3 regions of the Planococcus sp. 11815 genome follow, and region 2 is predicted to be linked to each of the others. Evidence: predicted binding sites of a transcription regulator. Region 2 holds the regulator's gene; each other region holds the start of a gene.

Region 1 (5,190 bases), 700 kb from region 2:
CAAGCAAACCATCACCACATTGGAATCGACTGTACGGGCGATTGCGGATGGTTCGATTAATACACAAGATACTTCATTCTGGGATACGCTGGCATTCCAGCAAACCCGCGAAACGGAGTAAGACGAAGAAAAGCCTTTCCCGCTTTGGCCGGGAAAGGCTTTTCTTATTGTGGAGCTTGTTATTCGTCTGCGTCGATGTCTTCTTGGTTTCTGCGGACCACGAGCACGTCGCATTTGGCTGTGCGGACGATGCGCTCGGAAACGCTGCCCATGATTAGGCGTTCCGCTGCATTCAAGCCGGTAGCGCCACAAACGATGACGTCCACTTTCAGCTCATTCGCCAGTTTCTTCGGAATGACCGTTTTTGGTGAACCATATTCGATCATCGTATGGACATTCGTTGCGCCATGTGAAGTGGCTTCTTCCTTGTAACGGGCAAGCAATTCTTCACCGCTTTGCAGTGCGCGGTCTGCAATCGTGCGGTCGTACGCTTCAATGGAGCCGAATGAGCGGTTATCGATGACGTGCACCAAGTAAAGTTCTGCATTGTTCCGGGAAGCTGCAGCAGCAGCTTTTTTGAAAGCCCATTCCGCTTCCTTGGAACCATCCACTGCCACCATAATTCGGGAATATTTCAAAGTCATTGTTCATACCTCCTTCTATACTGCTACCTTTCGATACATCATCCGGGACTTCCTGCTTTTTTCAGAAAATTTCCTGCGAGCCGCGACTGAATTGTGAAAACGCATCCAAATTTCGTAAAATCTGTGGTACGCTTGAGAAAAGCATGAGCAAGAGAGAGGAGGGAGAACCCTTTGGAATCAGGAATCGACAAGTTGACACCAGAGCTCGAAAAGTTATTGACGATCAGCCATCAAGTGAAAGAATACCAAAAAGGCGATTATCTTTTCCGCGAAGGGGAGGCGGTAAAAGGCCTTTATATTCTCCGTTCCGGAAAAGTGCAGATCGGGAAAGTAACACCGGACGGCCGTGAACTGGCATTGAAGATTTGCGGCACTGGCCAGATGGTCGGCGAGATCACTGTGTTCGCAGAAGGCGCCACGTATTTGCTGGACGCCCGTGCGCTGACCAAGACCGCTTGTTTGAAAATTCCCGTAGAAGAGTTGGAACAATCGCTTGAAAAAGACCCTACGCTTGCGATGGCGTTCATGAAATGGATGGGTATCGACCAGCAGAAAACGCAGACCCGCTTCCGGGATTTGATGCTTCATGGCAAAAAAGGAGCTTTGTATTCGACTTTGATCCGCCTTGGCAACAGCTACGGTGTAGAAGCAGAAGGCGGCTTATTGATCGATGTCGTGCTGACGAACCAGGAGTTGGCGAATTTCTGCGGCATGAGCCGAGAAATGGTCAACCGGATGCTCAGCGACTTGCGCAAACAAGGAACCGTCGGCATGAAAGACGGCAAAATCGTTCTATACAACATCCCCAAACTGAAATTCGACATCAATTGCGAAGAATGCCCGATCTACCTCTGCAAAATCGACTGATTGCAAAGCCTGCCGTTACGGCAGGCTTTTTTGTGTGCTCTGGTAACATTGGCTTTTTCTCCTTAAGAGGGTAGTGCAAAGGAGTTATATAGCTGAATATATAAGAGCAATGAAAGGAAAAGCTTCCGCTTTTCGACTGCGTTGCAGGGAGCTGCTTGGGGCTCGCAGGATGCGAGTCATGCAGCTGATGCGACAGGACGTCGCGCTTTCAGCTGTCCGTGTATGGGGCGGGTGTTGAGCCAACGTGCCGCGAAGAGCGCGCCACGATTGTCTCGCCAGCCCGCGCGGTCCCACAGGCGTCAGCCCCCTTCCACTCCGTCTCTAGCTTTAGAGTGGAAGATCAGCTCTTCAGCTCCTTTAAAATGAAATGTAGAAATTCATATTATTCTTTAGCTTGCTTCAAACAGGTAGAAGAATGAAGGATCACATGTCTCTATCAACCAAACAAACCCATAAACTTAACTTACTCAATCAACGGCTTGTCAGACGCACCATCTCAGGAAGCGATTCCCACACTAGCCGGCAACTGCATATAGAAGCAGATGCGATTAAACAATCTACAGACAACGAAATCTCTCAGCTGCTGGCGCCTAGGGTGAGCCGACGCAGTAAGACAGGCGTTCTTTCTGGCTTACTGCTAAAGGCCAACCCAAAGCAAGGCAGCGAATATTACCAAGAAGAAAATAGAACAGGGAAACAATGCCACTCGCTAACCCTCGCTATCCTCAAACACGCCTAATCCAGGAAGCGATTTCCCCACTAGCCGGAAATTGCATATTGAAGCAAATCAGCTTAAACGCATCCGACTCAATGAAATCTCTCAGCCGCCGAGCGTAAAGGGGTGAGCCGACACAGTAAGACAAGTGTTCTTCTTGGCTTACAGTGAGAGGCCAACCCAAAGCATGGCGGCGATTACCAAGATGAAGCTTCAAGAGAATAGCGAAACAATGTCACATGCGAACCCCAGCTATCTCCGCCATTCATTCCAACAAATAGCAACTACCCAAAAGCCTGCCCATCCGCAGGCTTTCTTTTTTTGGCGAAAATATGGACAGCTAAAAATAAAAACGGCCAGGTGTGATTTATGTCACAGCTAAATCGAAACTTAGGTCCTATGCTAAAGGAAACAGCAAACAAGTGATGAGGTGGAAGCAATGGATAAGAAGCAATCGGACCATGATATGAATTTGAGGGGAACACTCGTCAGTGTGTTCTTCGTCGGCATCGTCATCGTTGCCATGTGGGTTGCCGTGTATTTGATGTATGTAGCGAGATAAAAAAAGGAGAGATTTATCATGCATTTCCATAAATATGAAAAGATTTGGCTCAGTTTTGGCATCGTCTCGCTCATCGTCTTTTTGAGCGTCGTCGGCGTCAGTGCGTTTTCGCAAAATCACACACCGTCCGGGGGGATGGACACCATCGACCCGGAGAAAGTGAACGAAACCGCGCCATTCGATAACCCAGGCGTGACGCAATTGGATGAAGATACATATCAAGTAGCGATCGTTGCACTGGCTTTCGGCTACAATGCACCGGACTTGCGGGTGCCGGCCGGCAAAGAAATCATTTTTAAAGTCACCAGCACGGATGTGGTGCACAGCTTTACGATCGACAACACGAAAGTCAATATGATGGTCGTTCCAGGACGGATTACGACCAAATCCTACACATTTGAAGAACCGGGCAAGTATTTGATTCTATGCAACGAATACTGTGGAACCGGGCACCATATGATGTCTACGGAAATTGAGGTGTACTGAAATGATTGCCCAATCAGAACGTAAAATCGCTTTATGGCACTTAGGTGTCGCTTATACCGCATTTTTGATCGGCACGCTCATGGGCGTATTGCAGGTATTTATCCGAAACGACGCACTTCAGCTCCCGGCTTGGCTTGATTATTACCAAATCCTTACTGCGCACGGCGTCTTGCTTGCACTTATTTATACGACCTTTTTCATTTTTGCCTTCTTTATCACCGGCATGAGCAAAAGCCTTGGCAGCTTCGGCCCGAAAGTCCGCTTGTTTTCATGGATCGGCCTGTGGGTGACCCTTCTCGGAACGGTCATGGCCACGGTGATGATCATCGCCGGGGAAGCTTCCGTGCTTTATACCTTTTATGCCCCGCTGAAAGCGAACGGTTTTTATTACGTCGGCCTGGCTTTGGTCATTGTCGGCACGTGGATTTCGAGTTTTGCATTGGTCGGCCATTATATGGTCTGGCGCCGCAACAATAAAGGGCAATTGAGTCCCTTGTTTGCCTTCATGACGATCACGACCATCGTGTTATGGATCATCGCCTGTCTCGGCGTTGTTGCGACCGTGTTGTTCCAATACATTCCGTGGGCGTTCGGTTGGACGGATACGATCAATGTGGAATTGAGCCGTTCGCTATTCTGGTATTTCGGCCACCCGCTTGTGTATTTCTGGCTGCTTCCGGCGTACATCGCCTGGTACACGATCGTGCCGAAACTGCTCGGCGTGAAAGTATTCAGTGATTCCTTGGCACGGCTTGCGTTCGTCTTGTTCATCCTGTTCTCGATTCCGGTCGGGTTCCACCATCAATTGACGGAGCCAGGCATCTCGAATTTCTGGAAGTTCCTGCAGGTGGTCTTGACCTTCATGGTCATCGTGCCATCGCTCATGACAGCATTCTCGATGTTTGCGACCTTTGAAATTTCAGGGCGCAAAAAAGGCGGCACCGGCCTCTTTGGCTGGTTTAAGAAACTGCCGTGGCGAGATGTCCGTTTCACTTCGATTTTCATCGCCATGGCGTTCTTCATTCCTGGCGGCGCTGGCGGGATCATCAATGCCAGTTTCCAATTGAATGAAGTCGTCCACAATACCTTATGGATTGTCGGGCATTTCCATATTACCGTCGGGACGCCTGTCGCGATGACGTTTATGGGATTGACCTTCTGGCTCATCCCGTACTTGACGGGTCGCCGTTTCACGAAGCGCATGCAGCGCCTCGGCTTTGTCCAGATCATCACTTGGTCGATCGGCATGCTGCTCATGTCGACCGCGCAGCACGTGTTGGGGTTGATGGGAGCGCCGCGCCGTACAGCGTACAGCGGCTATAACGATCATCCACAGGCCATGGAATGGTTTGAGGGCATCATCTCAAACCATGTGACGATGGCGATCGGCGGTACGATTTTGTTCCTGTCTGCCATGATCTTGATGTATATCGTCATCATGACGATGTTCGTTTCGCCAAAAGCGGACACGCCTGAACAGATGGTGGAATTTCCGCTGGCGGAAAGCGATATGTCCAATACGCCAAAATGGCTTGAGAACTGGTGGATTTGGATCGGTATTGCCGCTGCGTTGATCATCATTGCATACGCTATTCCACTGACCCACATGATCCAACATGCACCACCTGGCTCGAAAGGATTTATTACATGGTAGGAGTTGAGGACAATGTTCACGATGGTAATCGCATTAATGGCCATTTTTATCGTTTTCACCGCGATGCTCGTTGAGTTGTCGGTGACGGACGAAGACTAAAGAAGAGCTGTTCCGGTAAGGTGCCGGGACAGCTTTTTTCTATGCACAACCAGTTGGAAATTGTATTTGAGCAGCATCTTCTATAGTATTTTAAGGAGAAGAAAGAGGTGGATGTGATGGGGTGGATGGACTGGGTTTTCACCGCCGTGAGCGTTATCTGGCT
Region 2 (5,190 bases):
TTCTTTGGCGATCGTTACGCCATCGTTTGTAATAAGCGGCGTGCCGAATTTCTTCTCAAGCACGACATTGCGCCCTTTTGGCCCAAGCGTTACTTTGACTGCGTCCGCTAATTTATCTACACCTTGCAGCATCAAGCTGCGTGCATCTTCACTGAACTTAATATCTTTTGCCATGATTCGGTTCCTCCTATTAAATAGAATTTATGCTTATTTAGCCGACAATCGCAAGGATGTCGTTTTCACGTAAGATCAAGTATTCTTTGCCTTCGTATTTCAATTCTGTGCCCGCATATTTCGAAAAGACGACGCGGTCTCCTTCAGTTACGTCCAGCTCTGTGCGCTGTCCGTTTTCACGGATAAGTCCATTCCCTACCGCAATCACTTTGCCTTCCTGCGGCTTTTCCTGCGCCGTTCCTGGCAAGACGATTCCGCTAGATGTCTTTTCTTCCACTTCGACGAGCTCAATGATGACACGATCTCCTAATGGTCTTAACAATTGAAACACCCTCCTCAAATTAAATAGCTTCTAATCGTTTAGCACTCTCTAGTCTTGAGTGCTAACCCATAGATAAGTTTAATAAAATCTTCAGTTAATTGCAAGCAGAAACCCTAGAGCGTTTTGAATTCTTTGCGCCTTTTTCCGTTAAGCCCTACAATAAAAGGAGCACGTGAAAAGAAAGGAATTTGACTACATGACCTCAACCGATAAAACCGCCTCTCCCTCGAAAGCGAAAGGGTATAAGCGCAAAAATATGCGTACGCCGCTCCTGGTCCTGCTCGTCTTCGTAGCCGTTCAGCTCATGCCAATACTCTTTATCGGCCCGACGCTCGGCTATTTCCGCGACCAAGGGCTTGACGATGCCACGGCCCGCGCTTCCACATCCGGATGGCTGATCTTCCTGACGATGGGCATCGGCTTTTTGGTCACGATGATCCTCATCTTGCGCGACCGCAACTTCTTCAATATTTGGAAAGGCAAAAAATCGAGCCTTCCCGCTGCTATCGGCTGGGGCGTCCTCGGCTTTCTGCTGTTGATCATCGGGCAATCGATCGCCGCCATGATCGAAATGGCGATCGGCATCGACCCGGGATCCGCCAATACCCAGACGCTCGTCCGAATCGCTGAAGTCGTGCCGTACGCGATCATCGCAGTCGTTCTGTTCGGCCCGATCCTCGAAGAACTCGTCTTCCGCAGAGTCGTCTTCGGCTCCTTGAACCAAACGATGAACTTCTGGATCGCCACAGCCATCTCGGCGCTCGTCTTCGCACTCGTCCATCTCGAGTTCACGCATCTCTTGCTCTATTTCACGACCGGACTGATCCTGGCAGCCCTCTATCAGCGGACCAAGCGCATCCTCACCCCGATTATCGCGCACATCCTGCTGAACGGCTACGTCATGCTCATCCAGCTCAATATGGACAAAATCGAAACCTTCATCAAACAAATGGAAAATCTGCAATAACCCAAAAACCGCCACTCCTTTGTTGGAGCGGCGGTTTTTAATCTCTATAAGAGAAAAATAAGAAGATACGATAGTATTGAAGTTGGCATCAGTTAGCTAGGAGGTAACTAAAGTGTTGAGTGCGTGATGAAATGTCCGTTCCACTCTAAAATTAGCGACGGAGCGAAAGGGGCTGACCCCTGTGGGACATAGCGAATGAATAAGTGAAGAGAAGCTGAGCTTATTCATTTGCGACATATCTGCTTGTAGGTATGTCGCAGGGGCTTCTTTGTCACATCGGCTCAACACCCGCCCTATCCCCGGGCAGTTGAAAACGCGACGTCCTGTCGCTTCAACTGCATGACCCGCATCCTGCGGGCCCCAAGCATCCGCCAGGAGCGCAATCTCCTGTCTCCACCCCATTTTCTTTCCAAATAAAAAACCTCCCGCCATCATTTCGGCGGAAGGTCTCCTGTCTGTTCTTCAATTGCCTGCTGCTGTTCTGCCCGCAGGAACTTACGATATCCGATGCGCGCAATGATCACACTGAATTCATAGAGCAAAATCAGCGGCAAAGTGACTAGCATATGCGAGACAATATCCGGCGGCGTAATGAACGCGGCGATTGTCACCAGCGCCAAGTACGCATACTTCCGGTACTTCGTCATCATCATCGGCGTCAAAATGCCGAGACGCGTCAAAAACAGCATCAACACCGGCAGCTGGAAGATAAAGCCGAACGGCAAAGTAATTTGGAACAAAAACTGGAAATACTCATTGATCCCAATCGTCTCCTGGATATCCAGGTTCTCCGAAATATTGAGCATGAACCCGATGACGTACGGGAACAGCACCAAATAGGAAAACGCAATCCCGCCGATAAACAAGGACAAGGAAAATGGGATATACCCAAGCGTCACTTTTCGCTCCCTGTCAGAGAGTCCGGGACTGATGAATGCCCAAAATTGGTACATGATCAATGGCGACGTGATGATCAATGCCAAAATCATCATGACTTGCATATATATCTTAATCGGATCGGTAATCTTGAACGCGTTCAGCGTCAGATTCCGCGCCTCTTCACTGAACTGCAAATAGCGGATCAGCGGCTCGGCGAGGAAGAATCCCGCAATGAGCGCGAACAGAAAGAAAACGACTATCAAGGTCAGCCGTTTTCTGAGTTCACCTATATGTTCAACTACCGTCATTTCATTTTGTTGGTTCATCGGACAAACATCCTATCGTGTTACTTGTGCTCGTCTTTCTTGTCTAGATCGTTTTTCTTCGCTGTTTCGACTTTCTTGTCATCTTCATCGTCATCAGCCAATCCTTTTGTCGCGTTTTTGAATTCGCGCAAGGAAGAACCGAATGCTTTACCTAGTTCCGGCAATTTTTTCGGGCCGAAAATCAGCAAGGCGACAATCCCGATGATGATTAAACTTAGTGGACCTGGAGCCATATCAGACACCTCCTGTAGTATGCTTCTAGTGTACATGAAACACGGCCTTTTGGCTATTTGCAATGGCCGTTCAAATGTGAAGGTTTTATGTTAATCATGCTTGATCTGATAGATCAAAGTCTGCAGTTCGACCGATAAATCAATCGTCTGGACACGGATATGTTCAGGCACGGAAATGCGTACCGGCGTGAAATTGAGTATGCCTTTAATGTCTGTCTGCGCGAGCCGGTCCGTCACTTCCTGGGCCGACCGCGATGGCACTGTCAAAATGACTACTTCGACGCCGTACTGCTTAATCTTCTCTTCAATCAAATCTGGATGGTACGTATCGATGCCGCTGATCTGCTTCCCTTCATGGGGGCTGTTCGTATCAAAGGCGAGGATGATTTTCGTGTTGTGATTGCGGTGGAAATTGTATTTTAAAAATGCGCTGCCGAGGCTGCCGACACCGATCAAGGCGACATTCGTCGCTTCGTCCTGGTCTAGCGTCTTGCGGAAAAAAGCCAAAAGCTCCTGCACATCATAGCCATAGCCTTTTTTGCCAAGTGCGCCAAGATGGGAAAAATCGCGGCGGATGGTCGCCGAATCAATTTTCATCGCTTCGCTCAACTCCTGCGAAGAAATGCGCTTTTGTCCAGCATTGGCAAAATTCTGGAGAAACCGGTAATACAAGGGCAGCCGCTTCGTTGTCGCTTGCGGGATTTTATGGGATTCGTCAAGCATGGGATCGCTTCCTTCTGAACTGTTGTCAAATCGTATCAATCTTACATGACAGGCCTTGATATGTAAAGGCTTGCGTAATTGCGAAGCGCCCGTCCATCAGCTACACTTAAGAAGAATAGAGGTGACCCTAAATGATCGTATTGCAAGTCAATCAAATCCATAAATCATTCGGTGCCGAGGAAATCATCTCAGGCGCCAAACTTGAAGTCCAGCACCGTGACCGGGTCGCACTCGTCGGCCGAAACGGTGCCGGAAAATCCACATTATTAAAAATCATCGCCGGTGAAATGTCTTACGACAGCGGCGATTTGATCATGCCGAAAGATTTAACGATCGGCTATTTGGAACAGCAAACCGACTTGAATTCAGACGCCACGGTATGGCAGGAAATGATGAAGATCTTCGCCCATTTCCGGGACCAGGAAGCGAAGCTGCGTCAACTCGAAGCGGCGATGGCCGATCCTGATGTCTACAACGATGCAGAACGCAACGCCAAGGTCATGCAAGAATATGACCTCCTCCAGACCCATTTCAAAGATGCCGGCGGGTATCAGTTCGAAGCCGATACGCGCGCGGTCTTGCACGGTATGAAGTTCTACGCTGAAGACTATGAAAAGAAAATCACTTCCCTGTCAGGCGGCCAGAAAACCCGCCTCATGCTTGCGAAGCTTCTTCTTGCCAAACCTCAGCTGTTGATTCTCGATGAGCCGACCAACCATTTGGACATCGAAACCTTGAGCTGGCTCGAAAATTATTTGAAGAATTACCCGGGCGCTTTGCTAATCGTCTCGCATGACCGCTATTTCCTCGACCAAGTCGTCACGCTCGTTTACGAAGTATCACGCAAGAAGGTCCGTAAATACACCGGCAACTACAGCCGTTATTTAAGCGAAAAAGCGAAACAATACGAACTCGACCGCAAACATTACGAGAAAGAACAAAGCGAAAAAGCCAAACTCGAAGACTATGTCGCCCGCAACCTGGTCCGTGCTTCGACGACGAAAATGGCGCAAAGCAGGCGCCGTGTGCTCGAGAAGACCGACTGGATGGAAGCTCCAGAAGGCGACGAAAAATCAGCGCGCTTCGGTTTCGACATCCAAAAGCAAAGCGGCAATGACGTGTTGAACGTCCAAGCCTTGTCTGTCGGCTATGGCGACCAGCCGGTGTCGAACAACATCACGTTGAAACTCTACCGCACCGACAGCCTCGCGCTTGTCGGGCCGAACGGTGTCGGTAAATCGACGCTGCTCAAGACCATCATGAAAGAATTGCCGGCACTTGCAGGTGACATCCATTACGGCACCGGCATCCAATTCGGCTATTACGACCAGGAACAGGCAAACTTAAAAGGCAATAAGCTCGTCCTCAACGAATTATGGGACGACTACCCGCATGTAAATGAAAAAGACATCCGGGGCATCCTCGGACGCTTCTTATTCACTGGAGACGATGTCTTGAAGCCAGTGTCGACTTTATCCGGCGGTGAAAAAGCCCGTGTGGCACTCGCCAAGCTCATGATGCAAAAAGCCAATGTCCTGCTGCTCGATGAACCGACCAACCATTTGG
Region 3 (5,190 bases), 1.1 Mb from region 2:
TCGGCATCAAAACAGGTGCTGCACAGAACCTGGTAGCGCTTGGTTTCATGGAAAATGAGTTTGGAGAGACTGTGTCATGGAGCGCCTGGTTCCTTTATGCGGCGCCATGGTCCATCATCATGTCGGTTGTGCTGTATTTCGTCATGATTAAACTGATCAAGCCAGAGACGAAAGTAGTGGAAGGCGGCACCGAGTTGATTCAGAAAGACTTGAATGAATTGGGGCCTCTTAAGCCGGCTGAAATCCGGTTGATTGTCGTATCTTTGGCATTATTGCTTTTGTGGTCGACAGAAGAAATCTTGCATCCCTTTGATACAACAACGGTCACCATCGTAGCAATCGCTATTTTACTGGCTCCAAAAGTGGGTGTCTTTGACTGGAAGACGGTAGAAAAAATGATTCCATGGGGTACGATTATCGTTTTCGCTGTCGGAATTGCGCTCGGCTCCACTTTGTTGAGTACGGAAGCGGCCCAATGGTTGTCCGATAAAGTATTTGGGGCGATGGGATTGGAAAATATGCCGCTTCTTGCGACGATCGCCTTGCTTTCTTTATTTAATATTCTCATTCACCTTGGTTTTGCGAGTGCAACGAGCTTGTCATCTGCGTTGATCCCTATCTTTATCGCTTTGGCCACGACTCTGCAGCTCGATGGCAATGAAATCGGTTTTGTCTTAATCCAGCAATTCGTCATTTCGTTTGGATTCCTGCTTCCGGTCAGTGCGCCGCAAAACATGCTGGCCTACGGAACAGGGGCTTTCACAGTGAAGGACTTTTTGAAATCAGGTGTGCCGCTGACCATCATCGGTTACTTGCTGATATTGCTTTTCAGCGCGACCTACTGGAAATGGATCGGATTATTGTAAGAAAGAAAAAGAGGATGCCCCGAGTCTGCTGAAGAACTGACTTGGGAACATCCTCTTTTATCTATATCTGTAACTTTTCTGCTGAGCTAAGGCATCAAGAACGGCGGCGATCCCGGATTATGGCCCGAAGCAAAGCCGATCAGCGGGATGATATAAGCAATGGCCACTGATACTGTCGCCAGTGCCACCCAAATCGACCAGCGGTCCATGAACAGCGGTGATGCATCTGAAGGGCTGTAATCTTCTCCGATCGGAAAGTCTGTCTTTCCTTTTGGCGCGAAAAAGGCGAGCTGTGCCCAGATATAAACCAGCAGAATGATGCCGACGACCAGGATCACTCCGCCCATCGCCATCAACATTTCGTACATCGCCCAGTCCGCAGCGGCGCTGTGGCCATTGTAGGACGTATTGGCCGTCCGGCGGGGGCTTCCGAGCAGCCCGTTAATATGCATGGCACCCGACATGAGCAGCATGCCGCTCGCCCAAATGACCGTTTGGGCAACGGCCAGCCGGTTGATTGTCGGCGTCATTTTTCTGCCGGACAAATAAGGGATCAGCCAATAGGAAATCCCAAAAAATGTCAGGATGACCGTAGTGCCAACGGTTAAATGCAAATGGCCGGTGACCCAGATGGAATTATGGACAACCTGGTTAATTTGGTTGCTGGCGTTGATAATTCCGCCGAGCCCCGCTGGGATATAGGCAAACATGGCGACAATCAATGCGAAGAAACGGGCATCAGACCAAGGCAGCGTTTTCCACCAGCCGAGCAAACTCGTAACGCCTTTTGCTCTTCCGGTCCGTTCCATAGTGGCGAGCATCGCAAAGGCGGTCATGAGGGAAGGGAAAATGATCATGAATGTTTGAATCACGTGCAGAAATTTCACATTGACGGACAAGCCCGGATCAAGGATCTGGTGGTGGAAGCCGCCGGGTACATTGGCCACCACAAGAATGACCACAGCGACACGCGCCAGTGAATCACTGAATACTTTTCCGCCGATGATTTTTGGCATCGCCACATACCAGGCTGAAATGGATGTCAGCATCCAAATATTCACGAGCGTATGGCCGAAAGCCCAAAATAAGGTGCGGCCCATCATCGGATCAATGGTTGCAACCCATCCGAATGCCCACGGAATGACCATCGCTATGACAAAAACAGCGATGAACAGGGAAGCGAAAACCCAAAGGACGAAAACGGCATTTGCGAAAAAGGCGAAAAGCGGCGTTAGTTTTCCGGGATTTCGTTTGCGCCAGCTCTGATAGGTGATGAACATGCCGATGCAATTTAACAGGATGCCGACGACAATAAGCGCAAGCCCGATATAAAACCAGGGATGCGCCTGCATCGGAGTGTAAAACGTATAAAGCACATTGGCGTTTCCGGTAACAATAAGAAACGCAGCGATCAGCGTGCCGGTTGTCATGAGAGCAAAGCCTGCCCATCCGAAAGCGATGGTTTTATTGGCCAGTCCGCCAAGCACCCGTGAAGTTCCGGCATACAGGTAGCCGATGCTGAAAAAAGAACTTAATACCAGGATGAACATGACGCCGTGGGCAGTCAGCAGTGCATAATAACTGATCCACGAAGGGAGTTCAAAAAAACCGCTGCGGACCAGGCCCTGCAATAGACCGGCAAATCCGCCGATTAATAATGCAATAAATGCGATGAATAAATTCGCGGCCGATAGTCGGATATCCCGTCCCGTAATGCCGGCAGCGGCATCGTCGTTAACGGCCGTCCCTTTATGCAGAATCGGTGTTTCATTGATGTGAGCCATTTCTTCCCCTTCTTTCTTCTTTATTTGACGGTGATGGTGTTCGCCATGAACTCGTGCCCGAGGCCGCAATATTCATTGCATAGGATCAGGTATTCCCCTGGCTCGTCGAATGTATGGCTGACTTTCGAAATATGACCGGGAACGACCATGACATTGACGTTCGTGTCTGTAATTTTAAAGCCGTGGGTGACGTCAGGTGATGCCAAAGTGAAATGGACTGTCGCGCCTGCCGGAATTTCCAAATCACCCGGCTGGAACGCAAACATTTCCGCGATAATGGCAATTTCGTATTCGTTATCGCCGATTTCCTTCAGCTCAGTGTCCGCAAAAATCTCAGACTCGCGGACCGTTTGCGGATCGATCATTTCCGCATGGCTCGGCGGCCCCATTTCCAGGAAAAAAGTTTGAAATGCTAAAATCCCGAGGAAAACGGCTAAAATGAGTGAACCGATAATCAGCCAGAGTTTTTCATAACGATGGATATGCATACGTCGAATCTCCTCTCAAATTTCTATAATAGTTGCCCCGTTTCAGTTGCGCTCCAGGAATAAAAAGAAAACGCTGAACCAGGACACAAGCATGAATACCGCGATGATCAGAACGGAAGTAAAAGTGCCTCGCAATGAAGTTTCCTGAGCGTCTTCGCGGTCTTTCTTTTTGGAAGCTTCCTTCATTTTGATTTCCTCCTTTCTTTTCCGGATGAAGCAGAGAGCAGCTTCAGTTCTATTCAAGTTGCTTCATTAAGGAATGAAACCAACTTAAATTTTTCGAGTAAAACTCAAAATTGGATAATGCCGCAAAATACCAATAGAATGGAATTGCAGGAATATTGAAAATAAATCTGTTAAGACAGTATACGCGAATAAAAAATTGGATTGCTTGATGCCTGTCAATGCAAAACCAATATGGAACATTTCTCATTCACTTTTACGAATAGATGATTTGGGTATGCTTGCATATCGTATAAGTTTTTAGTCTAATTAGACTATACCTCTTTTGTATTATTCACTAAATTTTATTTTTTAATCCTTTTAAGGGTTAATTTCTTTAAACTACTATCATCCTTGACGGCCATCAAGGTTAAAGAAACAGGCACCCCTTATAATGAAGATGAATATAAGGAGGAGAGCAATATGAGAAAAGCGGTATTTCAAATGGAGCCATTCAGTTGTCCGTCCTGCATCAAAAAAATCGAGAATGCTTTGGGGAGACAGGCTGGTGTAAAGGATGGCAAAGTTCTGTTCCATTCCGGAAAAGTAAGAGTCGAGTTTGATGAAGCGCAAATTTCGGATCAGCAGATCGAAGAACTGATTGTGAAACTGGGTTATTCTGTGTATTCAAGGAAAGTTGCCTAACTAGGAGGGAAAGTATGAAGTATCAGGAAGCATGCCGGCATACAAAAGGAAACAAGGGAGCACATCAATTATGTGTTTCCATCGTTCCGATCTTTAATCATCTTCAAAACGAAGAAATGGAGGAAGTCGCCAAAACGACGCGTTCCATCTCCTTGAAGAAAGGGGAGCTGCTGCACAGTGCCGGCGATGCCTCGGATTCCCTGTATATCGTCCATCAAGGGAAAGTGAAAGTTTACCGCCTGTCGGAAAACGGCAAAGAGCAATTGATCCGGATTCTGCAGCCGGGCGATTTCACGGGTGAACTCGCCTTGTTTAAGGAATCGATTCATGATGGTTATGCGGAAGCGATGGAAAAGACCGACATTTGCAGCATCCAGCGCGGCGATCTTCAGGAATTTCTGCAGCGGTATCCAAATATTTCATTGAAAATCCTAAGTGAATTTTCCAACCGGCTTGGCCAGGCGGAAAGCCAGATGACCAGCTTTGCGACAGAAGACGTGGAAACACGGATTGGGCTTTATCTGGCTCAGCAGGTGGAAGAGAACAAATCAACGGAGTACCATTTGCCGATGTCCAGAAAAGATCTTGCATCTTTTCTTGGAACGACTCCCGAAACCATCAGCCGAAAACTTGCCAAGTTCGAAGACGAGGGATGGATCGAGCAGGAAGATCAGCGCCGAATCCGTGTTTTGGATCTGGATGCTTTGCTGCTCATCTAGTAATCGGTACGATATTTGATGGTAATTATGTGTAATGTGAAAGGATTTCAAAATTAAGTAAGACGATAAATCATTTTGGAGGAGATTCTTATGTTGTTGGTTATGTCTCTTGTTCTTATCATTACCGCGATTCTGACTCTTATTATATCTGTCGAAGTAAGTGGGACGGACGAAAATAACTGAAAATAGTTCATTAAAGATTAAACTGCCTGAAGTAATAGGATAATATAAAAACCCTTCGAAAGGATGCACTCGAAATAAGCACTGAAATCGGAGATGGTTTTGCATGTGCAAAACACCTAGTCACATGTCTCGAGATGGGCTGTTCGATTGCCACAGATAAAATGAACGACAAGTGTATAGGGAAAACTTGAGAATGCTTTAAGCAATTCTTTTTAAGGGAGTAGGTTACACTGGCAAAACATGAGGGAAACCATCACAATCACCATGAACATTTGCACTCAAC

What was found. The regulator Rex, encoded in region 2, represses fermentation and respiration genes when NADH is low (regulators of the CRP and FNR family bind a similar motif). The targets are predictions, from matches to a motif close to TTGTGAAATATTTCACAA.
Region 1: the regulator Rex is predicted to act here: its motif matches at 2,587-2,604, upstream of M1Q06_RS16035 (cytochrome C oxidase subunit II).
Region 3: the regulator Rex is predicted to act here: its motif matches at 3,554-3,571, upstream of M1Q06_RS08320 (cytochrome c oxidase subunit 2A).

The regions. Positions count from the first base shown of each region.
Region 1 is NZ_CP096991.1:3,191,232-3,196,421, reverse strand. It holds gene M1Q06_RS16055 (M14 family zinc carboxypeptidase) at 1-121, shown strand, start outside; gene M1Q06_RS16050 (universal stress protein) at 180-644, opposite strand; gene M1Q06_RS16045 (Crp/Fnr family transcriptional regulator) at 816-1,511, shown strand; gene M1Q06_RS16040 (hypothetical protein) at 1,927-2,250, shown strand; gene M1Q06_RS16035 (cytochrome C oxidase subunit II) at 2,666-2,788, shown strand; gene M1Q06_RS16030 (cytochrome c oxidase subunit II) at 2,807-3,274, shown strand; gene M1Q06_RS16025 (b(o/a)3-type cytochrome-c oxidase subunit 1) at 3,276-4,928, shown strand; gene M1Q06_RS16020 (methyltransferase family protein) at 5,144-5,190, shown strand, end outside.
Region 2 is NZ_CP096991.1:569,052-574,241, reverse strand. It holds gene groL (chaperonin GroEL) at 1-174, opposite strand, end outside; gene groES (co-chaperone GroES) at 212-496, opposite strand; gene M1Q06_RS03050 (lysostaphin resistance A-like protein) at 693-1,463, shown strand; gene tatC (twin-arginine translocase subunit TatC) at 1,895-2,668, opposite strand; gene M1Q06_RS03040 (twin-arginine translocase TatA/TatE family subunit) at 2,689-2,901, opposite strand; gene M1Q06_RS03035 (redox-sensing transcriptional repressor Rex) at 2,992-3,624, opposite strand; gene M1Q06_RS03030 (ABC-F family ATP-binding cassette domain-containing protein) at 3,756-5,190, shown strand, end outside.
Region 3 is NZ_CP096991.1:1,626,793-1,631,982, forward strand. It holds gene M1Q06_RS08305 (DASS family sodium-coupled anion symporter) at 1-866, shown strand, start outside; gene M1Q06_RS08310 (cbb3-type cytochrome c oxidase subunit I) at 953-2,650, opposite strand; gene M1Q06_RS08315 (cytochrome c oxidase subunit II) at 2,671-3,138, opposite strand; gene M1Q06_RS08320 (cytochrome c oxidase subunit 2A) at 3,181-3,324, opposite strand; gene M1Q06_RS08325 (heavy-metal-associated domain-containing protein) at 3,784-4,005, shown strand; gene M1Q06_RS08330 (Crp/Fnr family transcriptional regulator) at 4,020-4,724, shown strand.